DNA from 3 places in the Paenibacillus sp. FSL H8-0315 genome. Region 3 is predicted to be linked to each of the others. Evidence: riboswitches for the same ligand, from Rfam matches in the RefSeq annotation. Region 3 holds a riboswitch; each other region holds the start of a gene.
The links. Region 3 has a riboswitch for cyclic di-GMP ahead of MHB56_RS16375 (anti-repressor SinI family protein). Riboswitches for the same ligand answer to the same signal wherever they lie in the genome.
Positions count from the first base shown of each region.

Region 1 (2,265 bases), 670 kb from region 3:
AATGTATATTGCTCATTATATAATGACTTAATTTTACCGCTCCAACGTATGGAGAACCGATCAATCCCGAGGGCGGCATCCGGCGAGCCTTGCCGCCAATTGAAATCGATTATTGCATCAGTTCTGTTAAGAGCTGCTGCTCCCGACAATTGCATGTTGTTGTAATACTCTCCTGCAAGCCCCTTCGCGAGAGGAATTGCTGCCTCCCCCTCTTCTTCAGAAGGTGCCGGCGCTGGTGCGGCGCTAGGTGTCGGTGCCAGACCAGTATTTAATTTATCTCTGGTCAGGGTATAGTTGCTATTCATAAATGTTTTGATTGTGTCTGCACTGTTATTCTCGTAAAGCATTTTTCCCCAGCTCATCATATACGTCCATTTACTTTGCGATTGCTGAAGCTTCTCCAGATTAGGCATTTCACCATTTTCCCCGATCGCAATCGGTTTGCCTGCGGCTAGACTCAATAAGCTGTCATAGTATTTTTGCTGGTAATCATTTTCGTATATATCTGCTGCCAGAATATCTACTTTATCAGCACCTGGATAAGTTAGCGCATAAGGATCTGACCAAACATTGGGAGCATTCGGACTCCATACCCATAACAAATTATTTAATTTATGAACGTTAACAAAACGGTCATACATAATATTCCATAGTGTAGAAAAGTTATTTTTCTTCCCCCACCAGAACCAGTTCCCGTTCATTTCATGATAGGGTCTCCAAAGCACCGGAACATTGGCATCGCGCAAGCTTTTTAAAGAGACGGCCACCTTATCAAGCTCAGCGATCAGATTGTTATATTGCTTGGTACCCGGTGTAACGTAACTATCAAACTCACTCTGGCTAAGTGTTTTTTTCACATTATCCCAGTCATAAGAGGTGCCCGGCAGGTTAGCATGAAAAGTCATAGCTACGATCCCGCCCGCTTTATTCCAGTTGATGGCGCTGTTCACCACATTTTGACGTTGCCAAGCCATCGTTGCTTCGGACTGACCACTGATCGCACCCATTTCATAACCGTGAAGAGCCGCATATTGTCCGCTGGTTCCCTTCAGCATATTGTTAATTTCATCTGGACTTTCTAAATAGTCATGTTGACCGGCAATAATACCTTTTCCTGAGATCGAGTAAAAATAGTTAAGCAGCTTTACGGCTTCAGGTGAGGCACCTGGGGTAACTGGCGTTCCAGAATTTGAAGCAGCTATGACAACAGACGGCGAAATTCCAACAGCAAGCGGAAGTGCAGTCAGAAACAGGACGAGTGACAGAAATGCACCAAACAATCGATACGTACGGTAAGCTTTCAAAATAATCTCCCTTTCGGTAGCCAGGCTGCCACTCTTTCGAAGGCCCTATAGCTTTGCGTCCCTACCTTTCGATAGGTTTGCCTTTTCAATTTAAGAGAAATAATCTCTCTTACCGTAAGTATCGACGACAATTAATGATATATTTAGTGTTTTTATGACTTTTTTTGATAATTGAGTCAATTTACCTGTTTCAAGAAATTTTGAATTGGTTAAATAGATAGGTTAGACCTATGAAATGAATTGTTGTAGTTCTATATCATTCCAGTCTAAAGTAATACGTATGTTATCTTCTTCTACTAATTCAGACCCCGTCTGTACCTCTATAAACTCAACATCCGTCAAAGCAAGGATCGCGTGCTTCGTTCCTTCCGGTATACGTACCACGTCCCCAGCCTTCACATTATGTTTTTTCTCATTCAGCACAATACTTGCTTCGCCGCTGACGATTGTCCAAATTTCACTACGCTTGCGATGTAATTGATAGCTGATATTATTCCCCTCGGATATAAAAATCCGTTTGGTCAGCACTTCATTGCCTTCATCATATTTCACATAATCAATAACTTTGTAATGGCCCCAACGGCGTTCCTCGTACATCGGTCTTTGTTCAAAGGTCTTCAGCACTTCTTTAATCCGTGGGCTCTCAGCTTTATGGGTAACTAGAATCCCATCCGGGCTAGCCGCAATGATCAGATCCTTCGCACCAATTACCGTAATCGGAATGTCCAGCTCATTAATCAAGCAAGTCCCCTCAGAATCCGCCGTCACAAAACCTTTTCCTACATGCTTGCTGCTCATTTCCTCTGTCAGCGTATTCCACGTTCCAAGATCCTTCCAGAATCCATCATACGGCTGTACTACAATATGTTCTTCTTTCTCCACTACTTCATAATCAAAGCTGATGGAAGACAATAGCTTATACTGCTTCTGCAATTCTTCATATCCTAAAGGCAACCCTTTA
Region 1 covers NZ_JBBOTA010000001.1:4,431,087-4,433,351, reverse strand. Annotated here, with positions in the region: gene MHB56_RS19205 (glycosyl hydrolase) at 1-1,304, opposite strand, end outside; cyclic di-GMP riboswitch class I at 1,317-1,396, opposite strand; gene MHB56_RS19200 (sugar phosphate nucleotidyltransferase) at 1,533-2,265, opposite strand, start outside.
Region 1: it holds a riboswitch for cyclic di-GMP, as region 3 does, so the genes downstream of both, MHB56_RS19205 (glycosyl hydrolase) here and MHB56_RS16375 (anti-repressor SinI family protein) in region 3, are expected to answer to the same signal.

Region 2 (2,265 bases), 1.9 Mb from region 3:
GACCTAGGAGTATTCTGGGAGGCATGCTGATTTCTTTGACGTGTATATGCTTCTTGTTCTATGGCAGTCCACATCAAATCATAATCCGGTCGGGGAATATGTTTATCTTTTTCAATATACAGACTCATTACTATTCAGCTCCTTTAGTTGGGTTCCACCCATTCTATTTAGTATTTTAAGTCCCTTGTTCAGTCTGGATTTTACAGTTCCTTCGGGTATGCTCATAACTTTAGAGATCTCGGGTACAGTCAATTCGTTTATAAAACGAAGGACTACTACCATTCTGATTTTGTCAGGAAGCTGACTGTATAACCCTTGTAATTCTTTTTTAGTTTCCTGTCGATCCAAACGTTTTTCTACAGGGTTTGATTCCTCAGACCTGGATAGTAAATAATTACGTACTTCTTTCATCCACCCCGTCTTACGCCTTTTGATCACACTGTTGCACTCATTCGAAGCAATTCGTAAAATCCAAGCTTTCAAGTTTCTTACCTTCGACTTATCCGCTAAGATAACTTTTACAAATACCTCTTGGGAAATATCCTCCGCATCTGCCTGATTTTTCATTAAGTAGTAACAAAAATAATATACTTGTTCTTTATAGAGCTCGAAAATTTCCCGGTCACTCATTTTGCTGCACCCCCTGTCTTTGCTGTTCTCATTAATAAGACTTATAAGCGTATGTAATCGTTCATTTTTCATTTTGATTGTAGTATTTCTTCTGAGTATCATAGCGAATTCGAATGGAAGATAAGTCGTTTACAGGTAATTATAACCATGATAAAATTAGCGGTGGGACATGCGTCCGTAATCTATTAAAACTAATTGAATGTCCGCGTTAAAGGTAAAATCATCGAAAGATGATGACACAAAGCCATGGGTCTAAAGCCTTTCGACAGAAGGAAATGATCGCCAGGCCGCCATAGGGATGTCTTATGAAGCATAAAGGATAGCTCTAAGAATATGTAGTCTATTTTGAGCTCTTTTATTATTTCGACCTATACGGCGTTACATTATCGCAAGGGGCCGAAAGGGGAAGTACATGAACAGTTTTTTCAAAACAATAGGTACTAGTTTGGCAGTAGGTGCTTTATTGCTGTCCGGAACGATCGGATGGATGTCTAATCCAGGAGTAGTGTCAGCAGCTACCTCAACAGTAGTAACCGCGGATCAGATGATCAGCAAAGTAACGGCAGCCTCCAAAGCAATAAAGAATTTCCATCTGGATGTGACCAAAAAACAGGATATTCAAAGCGGCGGGGTGCGTATCAGCAACACCAACACTCTGAAGCTGGATATCAACCGTCTGCCGAATTTTGCCGCAGCAGGCACTGTCGCTAGTAGTCTTTTAGAAACATCGTACAGTCTATATGCCAATGACAAGGAGTTTTACTATCTTGTAGACGGAAGTGAACTGATCGATGAATCTGAAGATGAAGGTTACGACGATGACGGGGAGCCAATCGATCCTGATGCACAATATTGGCTTGGACTGGAGAAAACGGAATGGGATGCCTTTTACTCTAAAGGCCAATACGATCCTGTTTCCATGCTTGATTCGGTCAAAAGTTATAAAAAATCCATGAAAGTCAGCACTGCTGGCGCACAAACAGTCTTACAATTCACGGTAACCGATCCGACAGCAGCTAAGGGGATAATCAAACTCTATGACCAGGAGAACCTCTGGGATGGAGAGACAGTTCAACCCAAAAGCGTAACGTGGAAATTATTCGTCAATACTAAGACCTGGCAAACGGAAAAGCTGATAGTCGATCTGAGTTATGTGCTGGTAAGTGATGGAGCCAAAGATACATACACCACGAAAATCGAAGCTAAATATTCCAAAAATAATAAAGGTGCAGCCATTGTAAAACCGGCCGAACTAGAATAATAAGGACGATTCATAACGAGCGAAAAGCGCTGTTCAGCGGAACAGCGCTTTTTGTTGTATCCAACAGCAGTTCTTTATTAGTTGACAAGAATAAATCATTGCTGTAATTTATATGTATGCGCATGTATATAATAATTTATCTAAATATAATTTAATGAAAGTTGGGAAAAAGATGATAGCACTAGACACAGCATTAACTTTTCGCAGAGGGCTGACATTAAAAAACCGAGTGGTTATGGCTCCAATGACCACTCGAATGAGCTTTTATGACGGTGTAGTAACACAAGATGAATTGAAATACTATTCGCTAAGAACGGGCGAAGTAGGTGCGGTCATCACTGCGGCAGCAAATGTACAAGAGGGTGGAAAAGGAT
Region 2 covers NZ_JBBOTA010000001.1:5,696,179-5,698,443, forward strand. Annotated here, with positions in the region: gene MHB56_RS24660 (DUF4179 domain-containing protein) at 1-128, opposite strand, end outside; gene MHB56_RS24665 (RNA polymerase sigma factor) at 112-630, opposite strand; cyclic di-GMP riboswitch class I at 834-925, shown strand; gene MHB56_RS24670 (DUF6612 family protein) at 1,043-1,891, shown strand; gene MHB56_RS24675 (NADH-dependent flavin oxidoreductase) at 2,004-2,265, shown strand, end outside.
Region 2: it holds a riboswitch for cyclic di-GMP, as region 3 does, so the genes downstream of both, MHB56_RS24670 (DUF6612 family protein) here and MHB56_RS16375 (anti-repressor SinI family protein) in region 3, are expected to answer to the same signal.

Region 3 (2,265 bases):
GTGGATTCTGCCTGTCTATTTAGCCATTGCAGTTCTTTTTCTTCATGCACATGCCCGAATTCATAGGCGATGGTCTTGGTGTATGCCTGACGCATACGTTGCACGGCATCCCATCCGGTATGCACATCATTCGGCGCATTTTCCCATATAAGCGTGGCAGGCAGTGCGATCAGGTCTTCGCGGGTCAGCCCATAGGTTTCAAGCTCAAGATATTTTGCCATGGGATTCTGATCGCGTACCAGCGGATCAATTTCAGCGGCCATATGGCCATATATACGAATATTGGCGATTAGCTTGGAAGCTCTTACTGCTTTTCTAAGCCATTCGGTGTCTCCCGAGATGCGCGGCTGAGGAGCCGGTTCGCTATCCGGAGTTAGGGGAGGAGGTCCCGAATTTGTAAAAAGCTCGCGATAATTATTTTCTACGGTGGAGGGATCTTTCACAAACTGTTCATATCTTTCTTGAATGTAGCCTAAATTGGGTCCGTAATACTTACTCCAAATGGATTCGTTATAGGGCTCTTTGGCTGCCATGAATACATCCTCCTTAACGGATGAACTCCATACGTGACATTTTGTGTCAACGCTTACTGGAGCTGTGATGATTGCGGTTTCATTTCTCATCTTATTGTGCTACTTTCGGCCACTGTAATCAATTCATTCTTTCGTCCAATACGTTCGCAAAATGGTATGGGTTAGCTTGTTCTAATGAAAAGAAGGGTGTTTCTTCTCATTACCCATTCTAAAGGCCTATTAAAATGATTCTATTATCCTTATTTTTAACTATTAGGTCAGTAAATATTTATTTTGCTAGTACAATTTATTTTATGTAACGGACGAGTATCGTGATAATCGGACAAGATCTTTGAAAAAAAATCTTTTATTTTTCGTTTTTAAAATAGAAAGTAACCAGGAATCGACACACTTTTCCGCTTTCTTTTTGTATAATGTTATTGCAGATAGTAATTTTATAGTTTTTTAAGCAGATCCTTTCGTGAAAAGGGTCCAGTAAAAGGTAAACTTGCCGAAAGGCAGGGGCACAAAGTCGCGGGTCTAAGGTAGAGATACTATGACAGCCGGATTGCCTGGGGACGTAAAATCTTAGGGGGAGATTTTTTGGAAAAGTCCAACCAGGGTAGCAACAGAGAACAGCAGTTTATTGATCTGGATCAAGAGTGGGTACATTTATTATTAGCAGCTAAGAAGGCTGGCATTAAGGCAGATGAAATCCGCCAGTTCTTTCATGAGAAAACTGTGCAGATCGTGCAGTAATACATTAGAGGGGTTACATATCGAAAAAGGGCACAGCGGTTCTTCGCTGTGTCCTTTTTCGATATGATTTAGTAGAAGAGAGGATCGTACCAGATTAGTAGGAAGTATTAATCCTTTTGATCGAGCTTCCATTTCTGATAGTCCAGAAATTCTTTGAATTCGCGTTTGCTAATGCCTGAGTCCATAGCTTCCTGCACCAATCGGAACCATTCCGAATCTAAATGTGATTCCTCTGCATCATTGGGTTCTCCATAGAGTAGGGCATGAATGGATACCTGAAGCGCGTCAGCGATTTTTTCGATAAACTGGATGGATGGATTGGATTGGATGTTTCTCTCCACGTTGCTAAGATACGACTTAGCCACATCTGCTCTGTCCGCAAGCTCAGATAGGGAGAAACCCTTGTCTAGGCGGAGCTGCTGGATACGTTGGCCCATATTCTGTGGCACTATGCTGACGCCCCTCCGTAATTTTTGTTATTAGTATAGCAAATATCAATAAATCGGACAAAGTTTATTGTAAAGAGAAGAGCAGCAATCTGCTTATCCGTGGCCGGATTCAGGATCTGCTGCTCTTCGAGTATTTTATTAAATTACTTTATTGATCTTAGTAGTCTTTTTTCGCACCTTGTTTAGCTACGAAATCCCAAGTCAGTGTTAAGCTATCGCCTTGGAAAATATTTTGATCTTGGTTATTTTCCACAAATTCGAATTGGACGGAGAAGCTGTCGTTGGTACCGGCTTTAATACCGGATGCTTCGGTAAAGAGTTGATCCCAACCTGTATTTTTTACGAGATCCGGATGCTGACTTTTTAAAGCAGCAAGTGTAGTCTCATAAACTACATTTTCAGGAGAGACGATAGGTACTCCTTTATCATTATTTCTAAGGAATTTAACTTTAATGAACTCGGCTAAATCCAGGTAGTTATCTCCTTTAGCATCCGTGATTTGAGTCGATGTATTCAGAATAATAGATCCGATATCGAGCGAACCA
Region 3 covers NZ_JBBOTA010000001.1:3,760,723-3,762,987, forward strand. Annotated here, with positions in the region: gene MHB56_RS16370 (2-oxoglutarate dehydrogenase E1 component) at 1-533, opposite strand, end outside; cyclic di-GMP riboswitch class I at 1,004-1,088, shown strand; gene MHB56_RS16375 (anti-repressor SinI family protein) at 1,116-1,271, shown strand; gene MHB56_RS16380 (helix-turn-helix domain-containing protein) at 1,379-1,708, opposite strand; gene MHB56_RS16385 (TasA family protein) at 1,878-2,265, opposite strand, start outside.